DNA from 4 places in the Solitalea lacus genome. Region 1 is predicted to be linked to each of the others. Evidence: riboswitches for the same ligand, from Rfam matches in the RefSeq annotation. Region 1 holds a riboswitch; each other region holds the start of a gene.
What was found. Region 1 has a riboswitch for S-adenosylmethionine ahead of metH (methionine synthase). Riboswitches for the same ligand answer to the same signal wherever they lie in the genome.

Region 1 (5,073 bases):
TCCCACTACAATTAAGGGTGCAGTTTCACCCACTGCCCGAGAAACGGCTAAAATCATACCCGTTAAAATACTCCCGAAACTGGCAGGCAATACAATGCGGCTAATAGTCTGCCAACGTGTAGCCCCAAGTCCTATAGACGCTTCACGTAATGAACTAGGCACTGCTTTTACAGCCTCTCGCGTAGCCACAATAATTACCGGCAACACCAATAAAGACAAGGTTAAGCTGGCAGCCAAAACACTATTACCCAGCTTCATCAATCTGCCGAATAATTCAAGACCTAAAATACCGTAAATGATGGAAGGAACACCCGCCAGGTTGGCGATGTTCACCTCAATAAATTGGGCAAATCGGTTTTTCTTACCATATTCTTCCAGGTAAACGCCCGCACCAATACCAATTGGGAAAGAAATCATCAAGGTTAAAGTAACCACCCAGATCATACCCATTAAAGCAGTATAAATACCTGCCTTTCCTGGGCGACGCGAAGGAAGGCTGGTAATAAAATCCCAATTGATACGGGTTACCCCTACCGAAATAATATTATAAAGCAATAAGCCCAATACAATTAAGCCTACTGAAGTACAGACAAGTGCAAAGATTTTAAAAGCGTTGTCTTTCAGCTCGTTTTTACGTGCATTATTCATACTTCTGCTGAAATTTACGTTTCATCCAAAACGAAACATTGTTAAGGATAAAGGTTAAACCAAATAATGTAATTCCGGCCGCAAAAATTGAACGGAACTCAATTGAGTTTTGCGGCACATCACCCATACTTACCTGAACAATGTAAGTTGTAATGGTTTCTACTGAATTTAAAGGATTTAAAGTTAACCGAGGTTCTTGTCCTGCGGCAACGGCCACAATCATTGTTTCGCCGATGGCCCTTGAAATAGCCAAAATAACAGAAACGATAACACCCGACGAAGCAGCAGGTAACATAACCTTGAATGCCGTTTGAAGGCGGGTGGATCCCATTCCATAAGCTGCTTCGCGCAGTGAATTAGGAACCGCACTCAATGCATCTTCACTTAATGATGATACATAAGGAATAATCATAATGCCCATAACTAAACCTGCCGACAAAGCGTTAAAGCCTCCTAGCGTCGGAATTAAGCTTTGCAAAATTGGAGTAACAAAAGTTAAGGCAAAGAACCCGTAAACAACCGTTGGTATAGCAGCCAACACTTCGAGCGTAGGTTTGATAATTGCTTTAAAGCGTTTATCAGCATATTCATTTAAATAAATAGCGATAGTTAAGCCAAGTGGTAAGGCAACTAAAATAGCAATAAAGGTTGTTAACAGAGTACCCGAAACCAAGGGTAATATTCCAAACTTTTTATTGGCAAAAAGTGGAGTCCATTCTGTACCGGTAAAAAACTCAATAATTGAAACGTCTTTGAAAAATTGGACCGTTTCAATTGTAAGGATAATAATGATTCCTAATGTGGTTAAGATAGTGACGGAACTGCAAAACAACAGTATTCCTTCAATTATCTTCTCTTTAACCTTTTGCATTTAATAGATTATGTTTGAACCAATTACTCATGTAAGCCCCGACACCTGTATAATGAGCAGATTCCGGGGCTTACAATTAAATATGTTTAAAAAACTGAATTACTTTCCTTCTTCAATTTTAAGAAGGTCAGCCATTTTTGTTCCAACAGTAGATTTTCCGTTAACGAATACTGTGCCTGTAATTTTTTTGTTTAGACGATCCTGAATCAGTTTGTATTCTTCTGCACTTAAAGGAACGTAACCAATTTCTTTTGCCAAACGACCGGCGTTCTCTACGTAAAACTTAGCAAAATCTACTACTTCTTTACGCTCACATGATTTGCTGTTGATATAGATGAAAATAGGACGAGACAAAGGCTGGTAAGTTCCATTTCCAACAGTTTCCTGACTAGGAGAAACAGGTCCGTTTCCACCATCAATTGGAATTAATTTTAATTTATCCTGATTTTGCTCATAATAAGCTAAACCGAAATAAGCTAAACCGCCTTTATCTTGAGATACTCCTTGTACTAACACGTTATCATCTTCACTAGCAGTATAATCACCACGAGAAGCACCTTTTTTACCACAAATAGCTTCGGTGAAGTAATCGTAAGTACCCGAGGCAGTACCTGCTCCGTATAATTTGATTGGCTCTTTAGGGAAAGTCGGACGAATCTGATCCCAAGTTTTAATTGTTCCCTGAGCTGCAGGTTCCCAAAGCTTTTTAAGCTCAGCAACCGTTAGATGATCAATAAAAGTGTTTTGTTTACTAACTACTACCGCTAAACCGTCAAACGCAATCGGAATTTCGATAAAGTTAATTCCGGCTTTAGTACAAGCTTCAATTTCTTCTGCAGTAATTGGACGAGATGCATCACTGATGTCAATCTCATTTCTTGAGAATTTCTTAAATCCTCCACCTGTTCCCGATTCTCCCACAGTAACATTCACTTCTGATTGCACTCCTCTAAATTCTTCTGCAACTGCTTCTGAAATTGGGTAAACAGTACTTGATCCGTCAATTTTAACACTTCCGGTTTGACTGCCAGAATTACTATTTGTGTTCGCTTTTTGTCCGCCGCCACATGATGTTAAAAATGCCGCGGTTGTTAGTAAAAAAAATATCCTTTTCATTTTTCCTTGGATGGCTAAGTTTTCGAACACAAAAGAGAAAGAAAAAGATTACTTAAATATTAATCCAATGTTAAGTAAATGTTAAATAACATTTGATTAACAATTTATTCACTTTAACGCTGAATTACAAGCATTTATTAAATAAAAATTTAATAAAATATATTAACCGAATATTAATTTTCATTCACCATCATCAAACAGCCTAGTCATTTCATCAAATTAATTAACATTAACTTCCGCCATTTAACACCTAATGTTAACACAAATACCTCAAATTTAAACCTGTGATAAATTAAATAGCAAGGATTGCTACACTTTTTTAACAAAATCGTTTGGTTTTCACCAGTTAATTAATGACTTTTGTATCGCTTATAAAGAAAGACGGAGGGAATAGACCCAATGAAGTCTTGGCAACCTGTGCTTACAAGGTGCCAAATTCTATCCCAACTATATGGGAGCAGATGAGCATAGTGGATTTCTCCACTTGATGAACTCTAATAAGCAAGATTTTTTAAACTAACACTGAGTTATCACGTGTTGGCCTTTAGGCAACAAAAGTAATTGTTCAAACATACTTTATTTTGGATTTAACCAAGAATGGATTGAAATTGATGGCAGATATTAAAGAACTACTAAAAAACCGGATTTTGGTGCTCGATGGAGCCATGGGAACAATGATTCAGCGTTATAAGTTGCAAGAAGAAGATTTCCGAGGCGAAAGATTTAAAAACCATCCTTCCGACCTTAAAGGTAATAATGACCTATTGAGCATTACACGGCCGGATGTTATTAAAGCTATTCATCGCGAGTACCTAGAGGCTGGAGCAGATATTATTGAAACTAATACATTTAGTGGCACTAGTATAGCTATGGCTGATTATCACATGGAAGATTTGGTATATGAACTAAATTATGAATCAGCCAAAATTGCAAAGGAAGTAACCACTGAATTCAATACTGTAAACCCAGAAAATCCGCGTTTTGTAGCCGGCGCCATCGGTCCAACGAACCGTACAGCATCTTTATCTCCAGATGTTAACGACCCTGGATATCGAGCCATAACTTTCGACCAGTTGGTTGAAGCCTATACAGAACAAGTAAGAGGGTTGGTTGATGGTGGAGCTGACATTCTTTTGGTAGAAACCATATTTGATACACTTAATGCCAAAGCGGCTTTATTTGCGATTGATCAATATTTTGAAACCAATAATATTAAACTACCGATCATGGTTTCGGGAACTATTACCGATGCCAGTGGTAGAACCCTCTCAGGGCAAACAGCTGAAGCATTTCTGATATCGCTATCAAATTTTGACTTGCTATCTATCGGTTTTAACTGTGCTTTGGGAGCCAAAGATATGCGCCCATACCTGGAAGAACTTGCGGAGAAAGCGCCATTTTTTATCGGAGCTTATCCAAATGCCGGCTTGCCCAATCAGTTTGGAGAGTACGACGAAACTCCTGAACAAATGCTTAGCCAAATTCGCGATTTCTTATCGAGCGGCTTTGTAAACATTATTGGTGGTTGCTGTGGAACTACTCCTGACCATATTCGAGCTATAGCAGAAGAAGCGAAAAAACACAACCCTCGCCAGCTTAAGCAGCCGTTGTCTTATTTACGCCTAAGTGGTCTGGAGCCAATAGTCATAACTCCTGAAACCAATTTTGTAAACATAGGTGAGCGAACCAACATTACAGGCTCTCCCAAGTTTGCTAAGCTGATCTTAGCAGGCGACTATGAAGCAGCCCTGGCTGTTGCCCGCCAGCAGGTTGAGGGCGGCGCTCAAGTGATTGATGTGAACATGGACGAAGGCATGCTGGATTCAGAAGCGGCTATGGTTAAATTCCTGAATTTATTAGCTTCTGAACCTGATATTGCCAAATTGCCAATTATGATCGACTCTTCTAAATGGAGTGTGATCGAAGCTGGTTTAAAATGCCTGCAAGGGAAAGGCATTGTCAACTCTATTTCACTAAAAGAGGGAGAAGAAAAGTTCAAAGAGTATGCTCGCAAAATAAAACGCTACGGAGCCGCAACTGTGGTAATGGCCTTCGATGAGCAGGGACAGGCAGACTCTTATAAACGTCGTATAGAAATTTGTGAACGTTCTTACAGAATCTTAGTTGATGAAATTGGTTTTGCACCACAAGACATCATCTTCGATCCCAATATTTTAACAGTTGCCACAGGGTTAGAAGAGCACAATAACTATGCAGTAGACTTCATTGAAGCTACCCGATGGATAAAACAAAATTTGCCATTAGCCAAGGTAAGTGGTGGCGTAAGTAATATTTCGTTTTCTTTCCGCGGAAACAATACCGTTCGCGAAGCAATGCACTCTGCCTTTTTATATCATGCAATAAAGGCAGGCTTAGACATGGGGATTGTCAATGCCGGAATGCTGGAGGTTTATCAGGAAATTCCCAAAGACTTGCTT
Region 2 (5,073 bases), 1.3 Mb from region 1:
TTCCATCTGATCATAACGGGCAGCCAGTACATAATCAAAATATTTACTGTTATGAACATGATTATTCATGTCAATATCATCAGGGCGTACTTGTAACTCGCTTTCAAAAACCGAATAAGTCTTTTCGCTCATATACTTTAAAATTTGAGAACGTAAAATTAAACGAAAAGCCGGAGTGTGAATCCGGCTTTCTGCAAAATGATGTAAAACTTGTTTTAATCGTCATGATGACCGTGGCCATGACCTTTGTGTCCCTTTCCATGTTTGTGTTTATAGCCATGATCATCATAATGTGAATGATATTCTCTGTAAGTTATTTGCCTTGGCCCGCAATATCCTCTTGGGTATCTTGACCGGTGAGAGTGATAATATTCATAAGGTGCACGACCACGATAATCTAATACAACTTTATATCCGGAATATAAATCATAATCACGATAGCGACTTGGTAATGAGGAAACTCTTACCCATGTGTGGCCGTTGTTGTAGATAAATCGGGCATCATATACATCATAATAACAAGCAACATCAGGCAAATAATAGTAACGAACTTCGCTATATCCGTATGGAGCCCACATAGGCGGAGTTCCAATGTTCACATTTACAGATACTTGGGCTTTTGCATGAATACCTCCAAACGCAATGAGAGCAATTACCAGGATTATAATTCTTTTCATAATGAATACTTTTATACCTGATAGATGCCAAAAACAACACCAATGGTTGTATAATAACATCTTTATTACATTGCCCCTATGGAAACTTATTATTTGGAAAACGACACGATTACATGGCTTTTTTCAAACTTTTAATTTACCTCCACATAATGGAGGGCAAACTAAAGCGTTATTACATTTCAAAACCATTTATTGCGATAAGAAAAAATGCTTAAATTGCGCTAATGGTGTAAATATTTTAATGAAATGCTACAACGAATAATCTGCTTTTTTGAACGTCGTTCTTTTGGCGTTTGCAGCTACATTGCTGAAAAATTTAATATTTCAACCTCAAAACTTCGTTTGTTTTTTATTTACTCCTCATTTATTGCCGTAGGTTTTCCAATCATTTTTTACCTTTTTGCAGCTTTGGTTTTAGACGTACGTATATACCTTAAACAACGTAGGAGAAGTAATATCTGGGAAATGTAGGCTACACTAAGTAGCGTTTGAGAGTTTTATGCTTTTTCTCAACGGCCATTTCAAAAGGTGTTCGGCCATCATCGGTTTGGGCCTCTTTATCGGCGCCGGCTTCTATTAAAATTTCAACAAGTTTTTGGTTTCCTGAGTGCGCTGCCGTGTGCAGTGGTGTTACTCCCCGTATTTGTGCAACATTTACATTGGCTCGGTGCTCTATCAGTAGTTGAGTAATTTCTATACTTTGACAGGCAACGGCCGAATGAATTGGCGCTACTTTAAATTCGTTGTTTGAAGCTAAGTTTACATTGGCCCCGCATTCAATCAGCAGTTTGGCTGTTTCATAATGATCAAAATAGCAAGCATAACCTAATGGTGTAAAACCATCTACAGAGAATGAATTAACAGAAAACGGATCGCACTCCAACAATTCATCAGCTAAACTAGCCCGACCAATTGCCGATGCCTCATGTAAATCAATTTGAACCCTATTGCTCAATAGTATATCAATTAACTCCTTATGCCTATAATAGGATGCTAATAGCAAGGCAGATAAACCCGACGAAAGTGTTGAGCTTGCCAGTTCAGGTTCAGAGTTAATTAAACGTTCAACTGTTGATTTTTCATTAGATTCGATGGCTTTGATTAATTCGGCTGTTGCTTCCATTGCATGTGGGTGTTTTTAAGTTAGTGTAAGCTAGTGTTAGAGAATTGAATATAAATAAAAATGCCCGCTCAACAAAACTGTTGGACGGGCATTTTTTTATTTATAAAACTTTCTAAATTAGGCCGATACAAGCTCTTGACTTTTGCTTTGTATACTATTTTGAATGACTTCAAATTTGGCATCTGAAGCAACAATAAGGTTAATGTCCTTGCGTTTCAATAAATCTGAGCGGCGTAACTCTGCAAAATTAATAGTTCCCACTATGTAAGCCGACTCATGATTAGAGTATGACTCTTTAATGTTGGAAAATAAACTAATATCGATAGGATTAGCCGTTGAATATCTAACGTACAGATCTATTGTAAAGTCATTTGTTAATTCAACTTTAGCAGATCTGTTGTGCTTCTTGTACTCGTATTTATAGTTATAAGTTAAGGCCGAAATGTCTGATAATACTGCTGAACCAGTTGGATTACTTCCTGCGCCTTTTCCGGCAAAAAACTGAGATTCGGTGAAAGCACTTTCTACCAAAATGCCGTTATATTCATTTTCAATATTGAAAAGCTTGTTATCCGGCTTAATAAAACGAGGAAGAACGCCTGCTACAATTTTGTTTTCCACCTTACGGCAAAAAGCAACCAATTTAATTTTATAGCCTTTTTCATTGGCGTACTGAATGTCGAAGGTTGACAAATTTTGAATTCCGTAGTTGAACACTTCTTCAGGTTTTACAAACAAACCGAATGTGTGAGCCAAAATAATACATAACTTGTATTTAGGATCATAGGCTTCAACGTCAAGGGTTGGGTCTGTTTCCGCAAAACCGATTTCCTGAGCCTGTTTTAAAGCAGTTGAGAAATCAATATTATCTTTAAAAATCTTGGTTAAAATATAATTGGTTGATCCGTTAAAAATACCTTCCACAGCGCCTAAAAGGTCATTGTCATAGTATTCTTCAAGATTTCTTATGATTGGAATACTCGCACAAGCAGAAGCTTCATACAACAATGGTGCGTTGTATTGTTTTTGTAATTCATATAGCTCATCAAAATTGTCAGCAATCATTTTTTTGTTGGCTGAAACAACTGCTTTACCGCTTTTCAAAGCTGTTTTAACAATTTCAAATGCAGCTTCTGGATCATCAATCATCTCAACAACAACGTTAATATCCTCGTTAAAAAGAATATCATTTTTGTCAAAAGAGAAATATTCAGCAGGTAAGCTTCTTTTTTTGTTTGGGTTTTTAACACAAATTTTAACAATCTCTGCTTTAATCCCTTCTGTTTGGTTTAAAACATTGTATAAACCCTGGCCCACACAGCCAAATCCAAATAAACCTAATTTAATTTTTGTACTCATAATTGTTTGTCAGCAAAAAGTTAGCTGTAAAAGGTTTTAATTCTGATGCCGAAAAAGGATTATGAGGCAAATACGCAAAAAGTCAATATTATCTATGACAGGTTAAGTTTGTACAAGAAGGCAAGGGAGGAAAAATATTGAATAGGAATATTCTACTAGCTTATCTTCATGACATCAACTAATTGTGTCACAGGAATTAGCACCTTTTAATGCAAGATCATTAAGGTTGCTAAGACTTCACAGGGCCTGTCCCTCCGTCTTTCTGGATAAGAATTTTAAAGAACTTTTACTGCCGCAAAGTAAAGGGTTTTACAAATGCCATGCAAATAGAATTTTAAAAAAAGAAGAAATCAAGTACAATTTTCTTGTTTCTGCTTTCTTTAACGAATATTAAATTAAACTTTAACCAGATCTGATACCGGTAATACAGTTATGCCTGGGACTTCAATCTTTTGATTTGATACCCAAAGAAGTTCTTCTGTTGACAATTGGTTTTCGTTCACTAGCCTATCAAAGGTGGAGTGAAAGTTTTTGCCTTCTGATTCTTCAATAAAATAAACTTTCAGGTAATTTTCCAGTCCGTTCCATTCAATTTGCTTTATTTTGTTCAACTCCTCCTCTACTTCTCCTTCAGCTAAAATAAACAATCGCTTACGGTCGGTTACCAGCGTTTGCATAAACTCAAGTGTTTGCTTGAACATCAATAACTTTAATGGCAAACGTGCAATTTTGAATAAACGTTCGAAATTCTCTTTAAGATCAGGTGGTATGGCAAAATGTTCAATTGTAGTATCTATCAGTTCAGCACGAGGCATAGTTCCATGTTTTAATACCAGAAAATCTAAAATCCGTTTACTTTCATGAATTCCCGGTAAGGTAAATTCCATAAACTGACCAAAAAGGTAGTAAACCTGTAAGTCATAATCCTTTGCCGGAAAAATTACATTGTCTAATTCAAAAATAAAGGTGGTTTTAGTCGGGTATTTATCAATCAACTCCTGCATCTTAATCCAGTTTCTGTAGTTCGTTATTTATAAAAGTTAATAGTTTATCGGTTTCAGGAAGGTTCCAATTTAATTTGATCAAATTAAACCCCTTTGCAGCTTGAACAAAGCTAAATCTGAAATTTCCGTTTAGTTTTAATATTGAAGCAATGCCCACTGCTAACGACTTAATCAAATCAACCTCTTCTGTTGATTTAGTTTGTAATACACCGTTCGAGAAATCTGCAGAATAAGTTAATTCAACTCCATTCTCAAATTCAGAAAACACAAGTGGTGGAAAATTATCAGCAGCAATCAATTTGGAAAGATGAGTGTAGCTAATTAAAGGAAGTTCAGGATCGGGAAATAATAGACCATATGTATTAACAGTATCGTCTACAATTCGAAAATCCGTTGGTTTTGCAGCATTAACAGGTTCTACTTTTATTTTTTTTGAAGGATAACCTAATTGCAACATCGCCGGAGCAAAGTTTTCGACATTTTCCACTTTCCTAAAGGCTGGAACGGAAACTTTTTCTTCTTGCAGTGTTGTATATAAAAGGCTAAGATCTGAAAGCAGATCATTAATTCGCTTGTCAGGGCAAATTAGAGCAATTCCGTATTCGGCAAATAGTGTTTTTGCAGGTGCCAAGGCCTTTATTTCAGCAGGTATTTGTGGAATGACAACCTTGAACTCATTGTCGAGACACAATTTTAATATTTTATGTGCAAAAGCACTATCTGAGTATAGAGGGATTTGAACAAAAAAATCTCCTGTTAGATCACTCGTATCAGCTAAAAAAACTGTATACTGACCTGAGCTTAATGCATTATAAATCTGCTCGGTTTGGGGCAATTGGGCTCCGGTGAGCAGTACTTTAGTTTGCGACATGCAATGTTTTGTTTTAATTTAAAGAATAGCAGATTGCTG
Region 3 (5,073 bases), 1.8 Mb from region 1:
GGGCTTCAGTAACTTGTGGTTGCATTATAGCTGTACCTTTGGGAACTGCCGAAAAATATGCATTAATAAGTTTCTTGGTTTTTTCTGTTTCAAAGTCTCCCGCAATTATCAAGCAGGCATTGTTAGGGGCATAAAACTTTTTGAAGAAAGCTTTGAACTCATCCAGTTTGGCTGCGTCTAGATCTGCCATTGATCCGATAGTTTGCCAATGGTAAGGATGATTAGTAAATAAACGTTTAAATACTTCCTCTGCAAAGCGTCCATATGGCTGGTTGTCAACTCGCAGGCGCTTTTCCTCTTTTACAACTTCGTTTTGTGTTTTAACCCCTATATCATTAATTACCGGGTGAAACATGCGCTCTGATTCGAGCCATAAGCCTGTTTCCAGCTCATTTGAAGGTAACACTTCATAATAATAGGTACGATCTTGGGTTGTGTTAGCATTGTTTTGTCCACCAGCCTGTGAAACAATTTTCATGAACTCACCCCGCTTAATGTTATCTGAGCCTTCAAATAACAAGTGTTCAAAGAAATGGGCAAACCCGGTGCGGCCAACAACTTCGTTCTTTGAACCTACATGGTACATTACTGAAACTGTAACAACTGGCGCAGAATTGTCTTTATGTAAAATTACATGTAAGCCATTGTCAAGATCATACTCTGTGAACTCAACTTTTTGGGCATAAATAGATGAGCTGAAGCCCCAAAAGAGAGCAATAGCTCCAATTAGCCTTTTTTTCATATAAATTAAATAGATTAAATTGAAGGTTAAATTATGCCGCTAATTTAGAAATTCATATAAAGAATGTATACAAAACCTTGACGGTATGTAAAATATTACACTAAAATAAATGTAAAGGTGATTTTGAAAGGGAAGAGGATGTCAGGAGAATATTGGAACACAAAAAGCTCAATCCTAAAGGATTAAGCTTTTATGTATATCGTAAGTCAAAATTATTGACTAGCTTAATTTGCTTACAAACTTAGCTAACTTAGATTTGTTGTTAGCAGCTTTGTTTTTGTGAATAACGTTTTTCTTAGCTAAACGATCTAACATAGAAGAAACTTTTCTGTAAAGTTCAGTAGCTTCTGCTTTACTGTTCATTCCACGTAATTTTTTGATAGCGTTACGAGTAGTTTTAGCCTGGTAACGGTTTCTTAAACGTTTAGTTGCGTTAGCACGAATTCTTTTTATCGCTGATTTATGATTTGCCATGATATTATTAAACTCTTTTCTAAAAGGACTGCAAATATAGAGGTATTAATTTAAAATGCAAACTACATTTTAAAAATTAAGCTATTGTGTTTTAGTTCTATTCCGCCGATGCAAAGATATAAAAACTGTGATCCTTTAGGCATAAAACCTGATATTAATTTTTTATGGATTTATCTGATGTTTCTTCATTAAATTCATGCGGTTTTTGATAGGTTATTTTAATTAAAAACCGCACGAAAGGGGATTTTAAACGACTAAATATTTACTACGGACGAGTAGAAATTAGAAATAATTTTATCTAGTTGTTCCCATTCTATTAAGAACCCATCGTGCCCAAAGAAGGAATCAATTTCGACATACTTGGCGTTGTTTATATGTTGAGCCAGAAACTTTTGCTCACCTGGTGGGAATAATAAATCAGAACTTATTCCAACGCTAAGTGTCTTAGCCTTGATTTTTGATAGTGCCAATTCAACTCCTCCACGGCAGCGTCCAACATTGTGTGAGTCCATAGCTTTACTTAGGTGCCAATAGGAAAATGCGTTGAAGCGTTTCACTAGTTTATCACCCTGGTAAGCCTGGTAAGAACTTGCTTTATAATCATCAATTTTATTAATGTCAGCCTCTTTTTGAGTGATCTTGTATGCATCATAATGGCGATAGCTTAATAGGGCCATAGAACGCGCTGCTTTCATGCCCGCCAATCCAGCATCAGGACTGTTGTTTTTCCATGTTGAGTCGGCTGTAATGGCTAAACGCTGACTTTCATTGAACGCTATGCCCCACGGAGAATGGAATGCATTGGTAGCAATTAAAAATAGGTTCTTAATTAAATCAGGTTGTTCTATAGCCCATTCCATAGCTTGTTGGCCACCCACTGAACCACCGATTACAGTATGAATTTGATCAATTTCAAGATGCTTCCTTAAAATATCATGAGCTCGTGCCATGTCCCGGGTTGTTACCTGCGGAAAGGTATGATAATAAGCTGTTCCGGTTTCAGGATTAATTGATAAAGGGCCTGTTGTGCCGTAACAAGAGCCTAAAATATTTGCACAAATAATATAATGCTGTTCAGGATCGAAAACTTTTCCAGGACCAACCACTCCACTCCACCAATCACTTACATCGGCATTAGCAGTTAATGCATGGCATATCCAAATAACATTGTCTTTTTCTCGGTTTAATTTTCCTGTACTGAAATAAGTAATGTCTATTTGGGATAATACAGCCCCAGATTCTAATTCAAATGGGTTGTTATACGTAAATTTCTGAATCATCAATGCTATTCTTCACTAAAAACAAGTATCTGAAATTAGAAACCTCGGATGCTTGATTAATTTAACTTAATTATCTATTCTCAAAAAAGCTCTTTGTTCAATTCTATTTGCTCTATTAGTTACAGGATGATGTTATCATCGTTTTTACATTACCAATATTTTCTACCTGTAATTTTAAATGATAAACCCTCAATAATTTGAAGAATGATAATCATTGTAGTTACTGGTTAACGAAAAATGCGTTATTTCTAGCGAAATAATGGCTTTGTTAATGCGAACTAATAAAAGTTGAAGTGTTTGTTTCATTTGCTGTAACTTTTATATCTCCCCAAAGGGGCAGGAAGTGGCACCTTTCCAGTTTGGGGGTTGCCAGAGGGTCACAGAGCCTGTTCTCTCGCCTCTTCTGTATAAGAATTCCAGTTGCTCAGAAAAGCAAAGAAGTAATTCGAAGGTCAAAGATAAGTTTATGGTTTTCAGAATTCCAAATTTATTTTGGATTGAATTTATTGTGGAAAACAAAAAGCGGCTGTTTCAGATCAAATGAAACAGCCGCTTTTTGTAGTATTAAAATTCTTTAATTTATGCATAAGTATTTAACATAACTGGCATAACCAGCATTAATACATCCTCATTTTCTTCCTGGTTAGTAGGGAAGAGGATGCCTGCACGGTTAGGAGTTGACATTTCGAGAATTACCTCCTGGCAGTCAAGGTTGTTTAACATCTCAATTAAAAAGCGAGCGTTAAAGCCAATTTCTAAATCTTCACCATTGTACTGACAGGTTAAGCGCTCGTAAGCTTCGTTTGAAAAGTCTAAGTCTTCTGAAGAAATGTTTAGTTCGCTCCCTGAAATTTTTAAACGTACCTGGTGGGTAGTTTTGTTCGCATAGATTACCACGCGTTTCAATGAACTTAAAAACTGAGCGCGCTCAATGGTTAACTTATTTGGGTTGTTTTGAGGTATAACCGCTTCGTAATCAGGGTAGCGCTCGTCAATTAAGCGACAAATTAAGCTGATGCTATTAAAACGGAAAAATGCACTGCTGTTGTTGTAGTCAATTTGTACAGCCACATCTTCTGCCGGTAATGAACTTTTCAATAAGTTCAAGGCCTTTTTAGGCAAAATAAAAGATGATGCTGATTCGGCTTGTGTATCTGAGCGACGGTAGCGAACCAATTTGTGTGCATCCGTAGCAACAAAGGTAATGTTGGACGGCGTTAATTGACAGTAAACCCCAGTCATCGCCGGGCGTAACTCATCATTTGATACAGCAAACAAAGTTTTGCTAATTGCTTCGGCAAGTACAGAGGCGGTAATTGAAATAGTGTTAGCATTTTCAACCACAGGAATTTTAGGAAAATCATCTCCGTTTTCACCTGCCAATTTATATTTACCATCACCGGCGTTAATTTCAACGGCAAACGAGTTATTATCGATAGTGAAAGTTACCGGTTGTTCAGGCAAGGTTTTCAGCGTGTCTAGTAAAATACGCGAAGGAATGGCGATTTTACCGTTTTCTTTTGCTTCAACTGGTAAGCTAGTGGTCATTGAAGTTTGTAAATCGGTAGCCGAAACAGTAAGAGTACCATCGTTAATTTCAAATAAAAAGTTCTCCAAAATTGGTAAAACTGTATTACTGCTCAGCGCTCCGCTGATTGCTTGTAATTGTTTTAATAAGGTACTTGTTGAAACAATAAATTTCATGTGCGTATGATTAGTTTTTTATCGCCCTAAAGCATTTATACAAAAGAAAAGTTAATACAAATGGCTTAAAGGCTTGTTTCGTATCTGTGCTATTCTGGGGCCTAAAATAGGTCTAACTTTTAACAATAAAAAGTTGAAAGTATCAACGTTTGGTTAATAAACCAAGTAACTGAAGTGCTAAAGTTTTAAACAAAACGGGCGGAAATGTTAAAATTGGCCCAACTGTTAAGAAATTAAATGAATTAATGAGGACTTGAAGATGTAAATCAACGCTGACCAAAAAGCTATCGCGATCATAAAATGACCTAGTATTTTTCCTTTATTGTGGTAAAAACGGGTTGCCAAAATGCAAGCGAGCGGAATAGTGATCAGTATCGGAGCTAAAAATGCGATACCCCATAGACCATAATCGTCTCTCAGTTTAACTATTAAACGGCGATGTTTTATACTGCGTTGCTTTTTTTCTTTAGGTGGATGAGTGATGGCCTTTTTTAATGCAAGCCGGTGAAAGAATTGATACATAACATCACCGAAAAAGATAAATGTTGAAGAACCAATAAAACCAGCTGTTAAGCCAAAGGTCATAGCTTCCAGGAAATTATAATCTTCTTTGGTGATGAAAACAGGGTAAAAAAAGAAAAACTTAACCGATGAAAGCAGCAAAAAGCTTATATACTCCAATAATTGCATGATTTCTTAAGAGCGCTGATGGAAAAATGATTTCTATAATTTACGAAAAACAAGGTGATAAACTACTAAGATTTGAGAAGTTTTTTCGGGAGGTAAATTATGTAAAAAGAGCATTTTTGAAGTTTCTGTGTTTAGTTTTTGAGGTGGTGTCAGGTTTGATTGTCAGTGTTTTGTTTGGTAATT
Region 4 (5,073 bases), 1.1 Mb from region 1:
TCTTCATTCTATTAAGTGTTAGTTTAGTTGAAAAATTTGAATATTAAACTGATTTGCTAATGAGCAAAATCAACTGTTTTGTTTTGACAGTTAACTACAACAGGTAAACTGATAGTGTATTATATATTTGCTTTCCATATAAATTTCTTTACAAGACAAATATATATAAAATCTACAGAATAAGTAGAGTATTGTAAATGTTTTTTTAACTATTTATTGAAGTGGATAACGATCCTAAGGTATTATACCAAACCCGGGATTTTTCGGGGGAGAATTAAAAATCCCGAAAGCTTTTACTTTCGGGATTTTACAGAGTTATCTGAATTTGAAAGAATTTCTATGCAAGCGCAAGCTTTGTAAGCTCCAGGGCTTGTTTAATATCAGCTAATATGTCATCAATATGTTCAAGACCTATGGAAACACGTATTGTACCCTGGCTAATTCCAACTTGTTGGCGTTCTTCTTCACTCAATTTGGAGTGTGTACTTGAAGCCGGATGTGTGGCAATAGAACGTGTATCGCCTAAATTAGCAGAAATAGAGAACATCTTTAAGGCATCCATAAATTTGCTTGCGCGATCATAGCCACCTTTAACCACAAAAGTCACAATCCCCCCTCCTGCGCGCATTTGTTTTTTGGCGATTTCGTATTGAGGATGTGATTTTAGCAAAGGGTATTTCACTACTTCTATTTCCTGATTTGATTCTAAGAATTCTGCAACTTTAAGGGCATTTTCGCAATGACGATCCATACGAACAGCTAAAGTTTCCAAACTTTTAGATAAAACCCACGCATTGAATGGTGACATGGCCGGCCCTGAATGACGGGCAAATGCCTCTATTTCAGTGATCAATTCTTTGCTGCCTAAAATCAAGCCCCCTAATGTACGTCCCTGACCATCAATATATTTAGTAGCAGAGTGAATAGAAAGGTGGGCTCCGTATTTAATTGGTTGTTGCAGATATGGAGTAGCAAAGCAGTTATCGACAACTAAAATTGCTTTATGCTTTTTTGCAAAATTACCTAACCATTCAAGATCAATAATATCGATCCCAGGGTTTGAAGGCGTTTCTACAAAAATCAGTTTGGTATTTGGCTGAATTAAAGATTCCCATTCATCTGTTTTATCTAAATCTGCATAAGTTGACGTTACACCCCATTTAGGAAATACGTTTACCAATAACTGGTGAGTTGAACCAAATACAGAACGGCTCGATAATACATGATCACCAGATTTTAAAAACGCCGCAAAAGTGGTAAAAATAGCAGCCATCCCCGTTGCAGTGGCCCATCCGGCTTCTGCACCTTCTAAAACTGCCATTTTCTCAATTAACTCCGAAGTATTTGGATTTGAATAACGGCTGTAGATATTTCCTTCGCGCTCATTTGCAAACAGTGCACGCATGTCTTCTGCATCATCAAATTTATAACTCGATGTAAGGTACAATGGCACTGAATGTTCTTTGGCTCCTGAGCGTTCTGCTTGAATACGAATAGCGTTGGTTTCGAAATTAGACATGGGCTAAAAATTTTTTGGATAAAAAAATGACTGAATGAGAAACTGAAAAGCAAACATATTTCGATTTGTCAATGACAAACGAATATTAAGTTTCCTGAAAGTTAAGACTATTATTAGATTCATGATCTTGTAATTTTTATAGTTCCCAAGCCAAAACAATAGCTTGGGCAGGATTTGGCACCTTTCCGTATTGGGCGGTTGCCAGAGGGTCAATGAGCCTGTTCTCTCGCCTCTTCTTTATAAGAATTACAGTACTTAGTGGAATGCTAAGAGGTAATTCAATGTGTTGCAAAGATAAGAGCCTTATTCTAAACTGCAAACACTATTTTTAGTGGTCTTAATATATTGATAAACAAAACCCATGGTTTAAGCCATGGGTTTCGGTTATATTTTCCCCGGATTTCAATACGGGTTAAGAAGTCTATTAATTCAACTTATAGGTATAATTTAGCTTAGCCGATTTACCTAAAATTTGTGCTACCGAACAATACTTATCATACGTTAAAGCCAGTGCCCGTTCAATTTTTTCGATACTTAATTCACCAAAGAAATGATATTCAACATTAATTACTTCAAATAAAGAAGGCACCTCTCCTTCAATACGTTTTGCATCAATACTGATTTTTAAGTCTTGAATTGGTTCTTTTTGTTTGGTTAAAATTGAAATCACATCAATTGCACTGCAGCCGCCTAAACCTGCCAAAAGAGTTTCCATTGGCCTAAACCCTTTATTTTCGCCACCAATTGCAGGGTTTGCATCCATACTTAACACATTTCCCTGTTCATTAACAGCTTCGAAATGATATGCGTTATTCCTACGTTCGAGTTTAATATTCATAGTTTTAATTTAGAACAAAGATATTAGATCAAAAAGCAAAGATGGGAATTAAGTAAATCAAACTTTCTATTCTTTCTTACATCTTTACTCATAATCCCTATCTACTACAAAATTATTCCGGCAGCCACTGTATTTTTGCTGCCTTCATCTATAATAATAAATGAACCATTAGCTTTGTTTTGCTCATAAGCATCAAAAAATAGCGGTTGGGCAGTTTTCACCTGAACCTGAGCAATATCATTTAACTTTAACTGCTTACGTTCTGTATCTTTTTCAAGTGTACTTGTATTTACAATGAAATCCACATCACGAAGCATCGCTTTAACACGATTATTACTGTGCTGTATAATGTATTTTCCACCTGGTACCGAAGGAGTTGTATCCATCCAGCAAATCTGAGCTATAAATTCTTTATCCGTCTTCGGCTCGTTACCGACTTTCGTAATCAGGTTACCTCTGGTTATATCAATTTCATCTTCCAGTAAAAGCGTAACGGATTGTTTTGCGCCAACTGTTTCAAAATTACCATCAAACGTGGTAATTTGTTTTATTTTAGACTTTAAGTTTGATGGCAGTGCCACCACTTCATCTCCCACACTTAATTGGCCACTTACTACCCTTCCTGCATAACCACGATAGTCATGAAACTCTTCTGATTGGGGACGAATTACGTACTGTACCGGAAAACGTGCATCTTTAGTATTAATGTCTTGATTTACCTGAACATTTTCAAGATACGCTAACAAGGTAGGTCCTTTGTACCATGTCATGCTTTCTGAAGGATTTACAATATTATCCCCTTTTAACGATGAAGCCGGTATGAATGTTAAATTTTGATGCAAACGGTCAAATCCTTTCACAAACTGCTCAAATTCCTCACGAATCTTATTAAAAACCTCCTGAGAATAATCCACCAAATCCATTTTATTTACACAAACCACTACTTCCGGAATTTGCAGCAGATTGGCAATGAAAAAATGTCGATGTGTTTGCTCAATTACTCCTTTACGAGCATCTATCAAAATAATGGAAAGCTGCGAATTCGAAGATCCGGTAACCATGTTACGCGTATATTCGACGTGGCCCGGAGTATCGGCAATAATAAACTTGCGATTATCCGTATTGAAATAGATATGTGCCACATCAATCGTAATTCCTTGTTCCCGTTCGGCGCTTAAGCCGTCGGTAAGCAAAGAAAGATCAAGGTAATCAAACCCTTTACGTTTACTTGCAGCCTCTACTGCCTGAATTTGGTCAGTAGTAAGTGAGTTCGTATCATATAATAAACGACCTATTAAAGTGCTTTTGCCATCATCTACACTTCCTGCAGTCGAAAATTTCAGTAATTCCATATTATGTCCTCTGTTATCGATTATCTGTTATTGGTGAACCGATTTATAGCCTCTATACACATATCACATTCGTTCACCCATTTTAACATTTCCTAAATTTTTACTTCTAAATTCTTATCTCTTAAAAATATCCTGCCAGCTTGCGTTTCTCCATTGCAGCCTCTGAACGTTTATCATCGAAACGAGCTCCACGTTCAGAAATAGTAGAGGCCTTAATTTCTGTGATGATATCGTCCACATTATCAGCTGTTGAGAGCACTGCAGCAGTACAACTCATGTCTCCTACGGTACGGAAACGAACATCAGTTTCAAAAATTGCTTCGCCATCCATGTTGATGTAAGGAGAAGCAGGAAAAATCAAACCATCACGCTCAAATACTTCTCTTTTATGAGTAAAGTAGATGCTTGGTAACTCCATATTTTCTTGTTTGATATAGCTCCAAACATCCAGTTCTGTCCAATTGCTAATTGGAAACACGCGTACGTTTTCACCAAAATTGATCATTCCATTTAAATGATTCCAAATCTCAGGGCGTTGACGTTTTGGATCCCACTGACCAAAATCATCGCGTACAGAGAAAATACGTTCCTTAGCGCGGGCTTTTTCCTCATCCCTACGGGCTCCACCAATACAAGCATCAAATTTGTGCTTCTCAATGGTATCGAGTAATGTAACCGTTTGCAGGGCATTTCTGCTGGCATATTTACCTGTTTCTTCAGCCACTTTCTTTTGATCAATACTTTCCTGAACAGAGCCCACTATTAACTGAGCCCCAACTTTATTCACCAGCCAGTCTCTGAATACAATGGTTTCCTCAAAATTGTGCCCGGTATCAATATGGACCAATGGAAATGGGAACTTTGCCGGAAAGAAGGCTTTTCTAGCTAAATGCACAAGGGTAATGGAGTCTTTACCTCCTGAAAATAATAAGGCTGGACGTTCAAATTGCGCTGCCACTTCGCGCAAAATATATATCGATTCTTCTTCTAATGTCTTTAAATGGTTATTCATATTTTTACATTTGAGTCTATAGACCAAGGTACAGTCCACAGAAAAATAAAACACTAAATCAATTTAAACCATGGGTAATGCATAAACCATGGACTATAGCTATTACTGTGTATGCAGTCCGCATTCTTTCTTTGAATCTTCCCACCACCAACGACCGGCTCTCGGATCTTCTCCTGGTTCTATGGCCCGGGTACAAGGCTGACAGCCAATACTTACAAAACCTTTATCATGTAAAGGATTATATGGCACGGCATTCTTCTTAACATACTCAAATACTTCTTTTTCTGTCCAATTTAGAAGTGGATTAAATTTTATAAGGTTAAATCCATGATCGTATTCAAACAGATGAAAA

Region 2: it holds a riboswitch for S-adenosylmethionine, as region 1 does, so the genes downstream of both, L2B55_RS11480 (homoserine dehydrogenase) here and metH (methionine synthase) in region 1, are expected to answer to the same signal.
Region 3: it holds a riboswitch for S-adenosylmethionine, as region 1 does, so the genes downstream of both, L2B55_RS05895 (homoserine O-acetyltransferase family protein) here and metH (methionine synthase) in region 1, are expected to answer to the same signal.
Region 4: it holds a riboswitch for S-adenosylmethionine, as region 1 does, so the genes downstream of both, L2B55_RS12750 (trans-sulfuration enzyme family protein) here and metH (methionine synthase) in region 1, are expected to answer to the same signal.

The regions. Positions count from the first base shown of each region.
Region 1 covers NZ_CP091740.1:4,016,003-4,021,075, forward strand. Annotated here, with positions in the region: gene pstA (phosphate ABC transporter permease PstA) at 1-648, opposite strand, end outside; gene pstC (phosphate ABC transporter permease subunit PstC) at 641-1,519, opposite strand; gene L2B55_RS17290 (PstS family phosphate ABC transporter substrate-binding protein) at 1,619-2,635, opposite strand; SAM riboswitch class I at 3,002-3,103, shown strand; gene metH (methionine synthase) at 3,247-5,073, shown strand, end outside.
Region 2 covers NZ_CP091740.1:2,678,762-2,683,834, reverse strand. Annotated here, with positions in the region: gene L2B55_RS11500 (acyl-CoA thioesterase) at 1-132, opposite strand, end outside; gene L2B55_RS11495 (hypothetical protein) at 216-677, opposite strand; gene L2B55_RS11490 (PspC domain-containing protein) at 924-1,148, shown strand; gene L2B55_RS11485 (ankyrin repeat domain-containing protein) at 1,150-1,800, opposite strand; gene L2B55_RS11480 (homoserine dehydrogenase) at 1,918-3,159, opposite strand; SAM riboswitch class I at 3,317-3,432, opposite strand; gene L2B55_RS11475 (hypothetical protein) at 3,555-4,163, opposite strand; gene L2B55_RS11470 (ATP-grasp domain-containing protein) at 4,165-5,034, opposite strand; gene L2B55_RS11465 (ABC transporter ATP-binding protein) at 5,053-5,073, opposite strand, start outside.
Region 3 covers NZ_CP091740.1:1,390,643-1,395,715, forward strand. Annotated here, with positions in the region: gene L2B55_RS05885 (M16 family metallopeptidase) at 1-742, opposite strand, end outside; gene rpsT (30S ribosomal protein S20) at 962-1,216, opposite strand; gene L2B55_RS05895 (homoserine O-acetyltransferase family protein) at 1,471-2,496, opposite strand; SAM riboswitch class I at 2,812-2,910, opposite strand; gene dnaN (DNA polymerase III subunit beta) at 3,076-4,200, opposite strand; gene L2B55_RS05905 (hypothetical protein) at 4,426-4,890, opposite strand.
Region 4 covers NZ_CP091740.1:2,944,897-2,949,969, forward strand. Annotated here, with positions in the region: gene L2B55_RS12745 (TonB-dependent receptor) at 1-7, opposite strand, end outside; gene L2B55_RS12750 (trans-sulfuration enzyme family protein) at 338-1,519, opposite strand; SAM riboswitch class I at 1,653-1,765, opposite strand; gene L2B55_RS12755 (OsmC family protein) at 1,944-2,357, opposite strand; gene L2B55_RS12760 (sulfate adenylyltransferase subunit 1) at 2,462-3,709, opposite strand; gene cysD (sulfate adenylyltransferase subunit CysD) at 3,831-4,721, opposite strand; gene L2B55_RS12770 (phosphoadenylyl-sulfate reductase) at 4,824-5,073, opposite strand, start outside.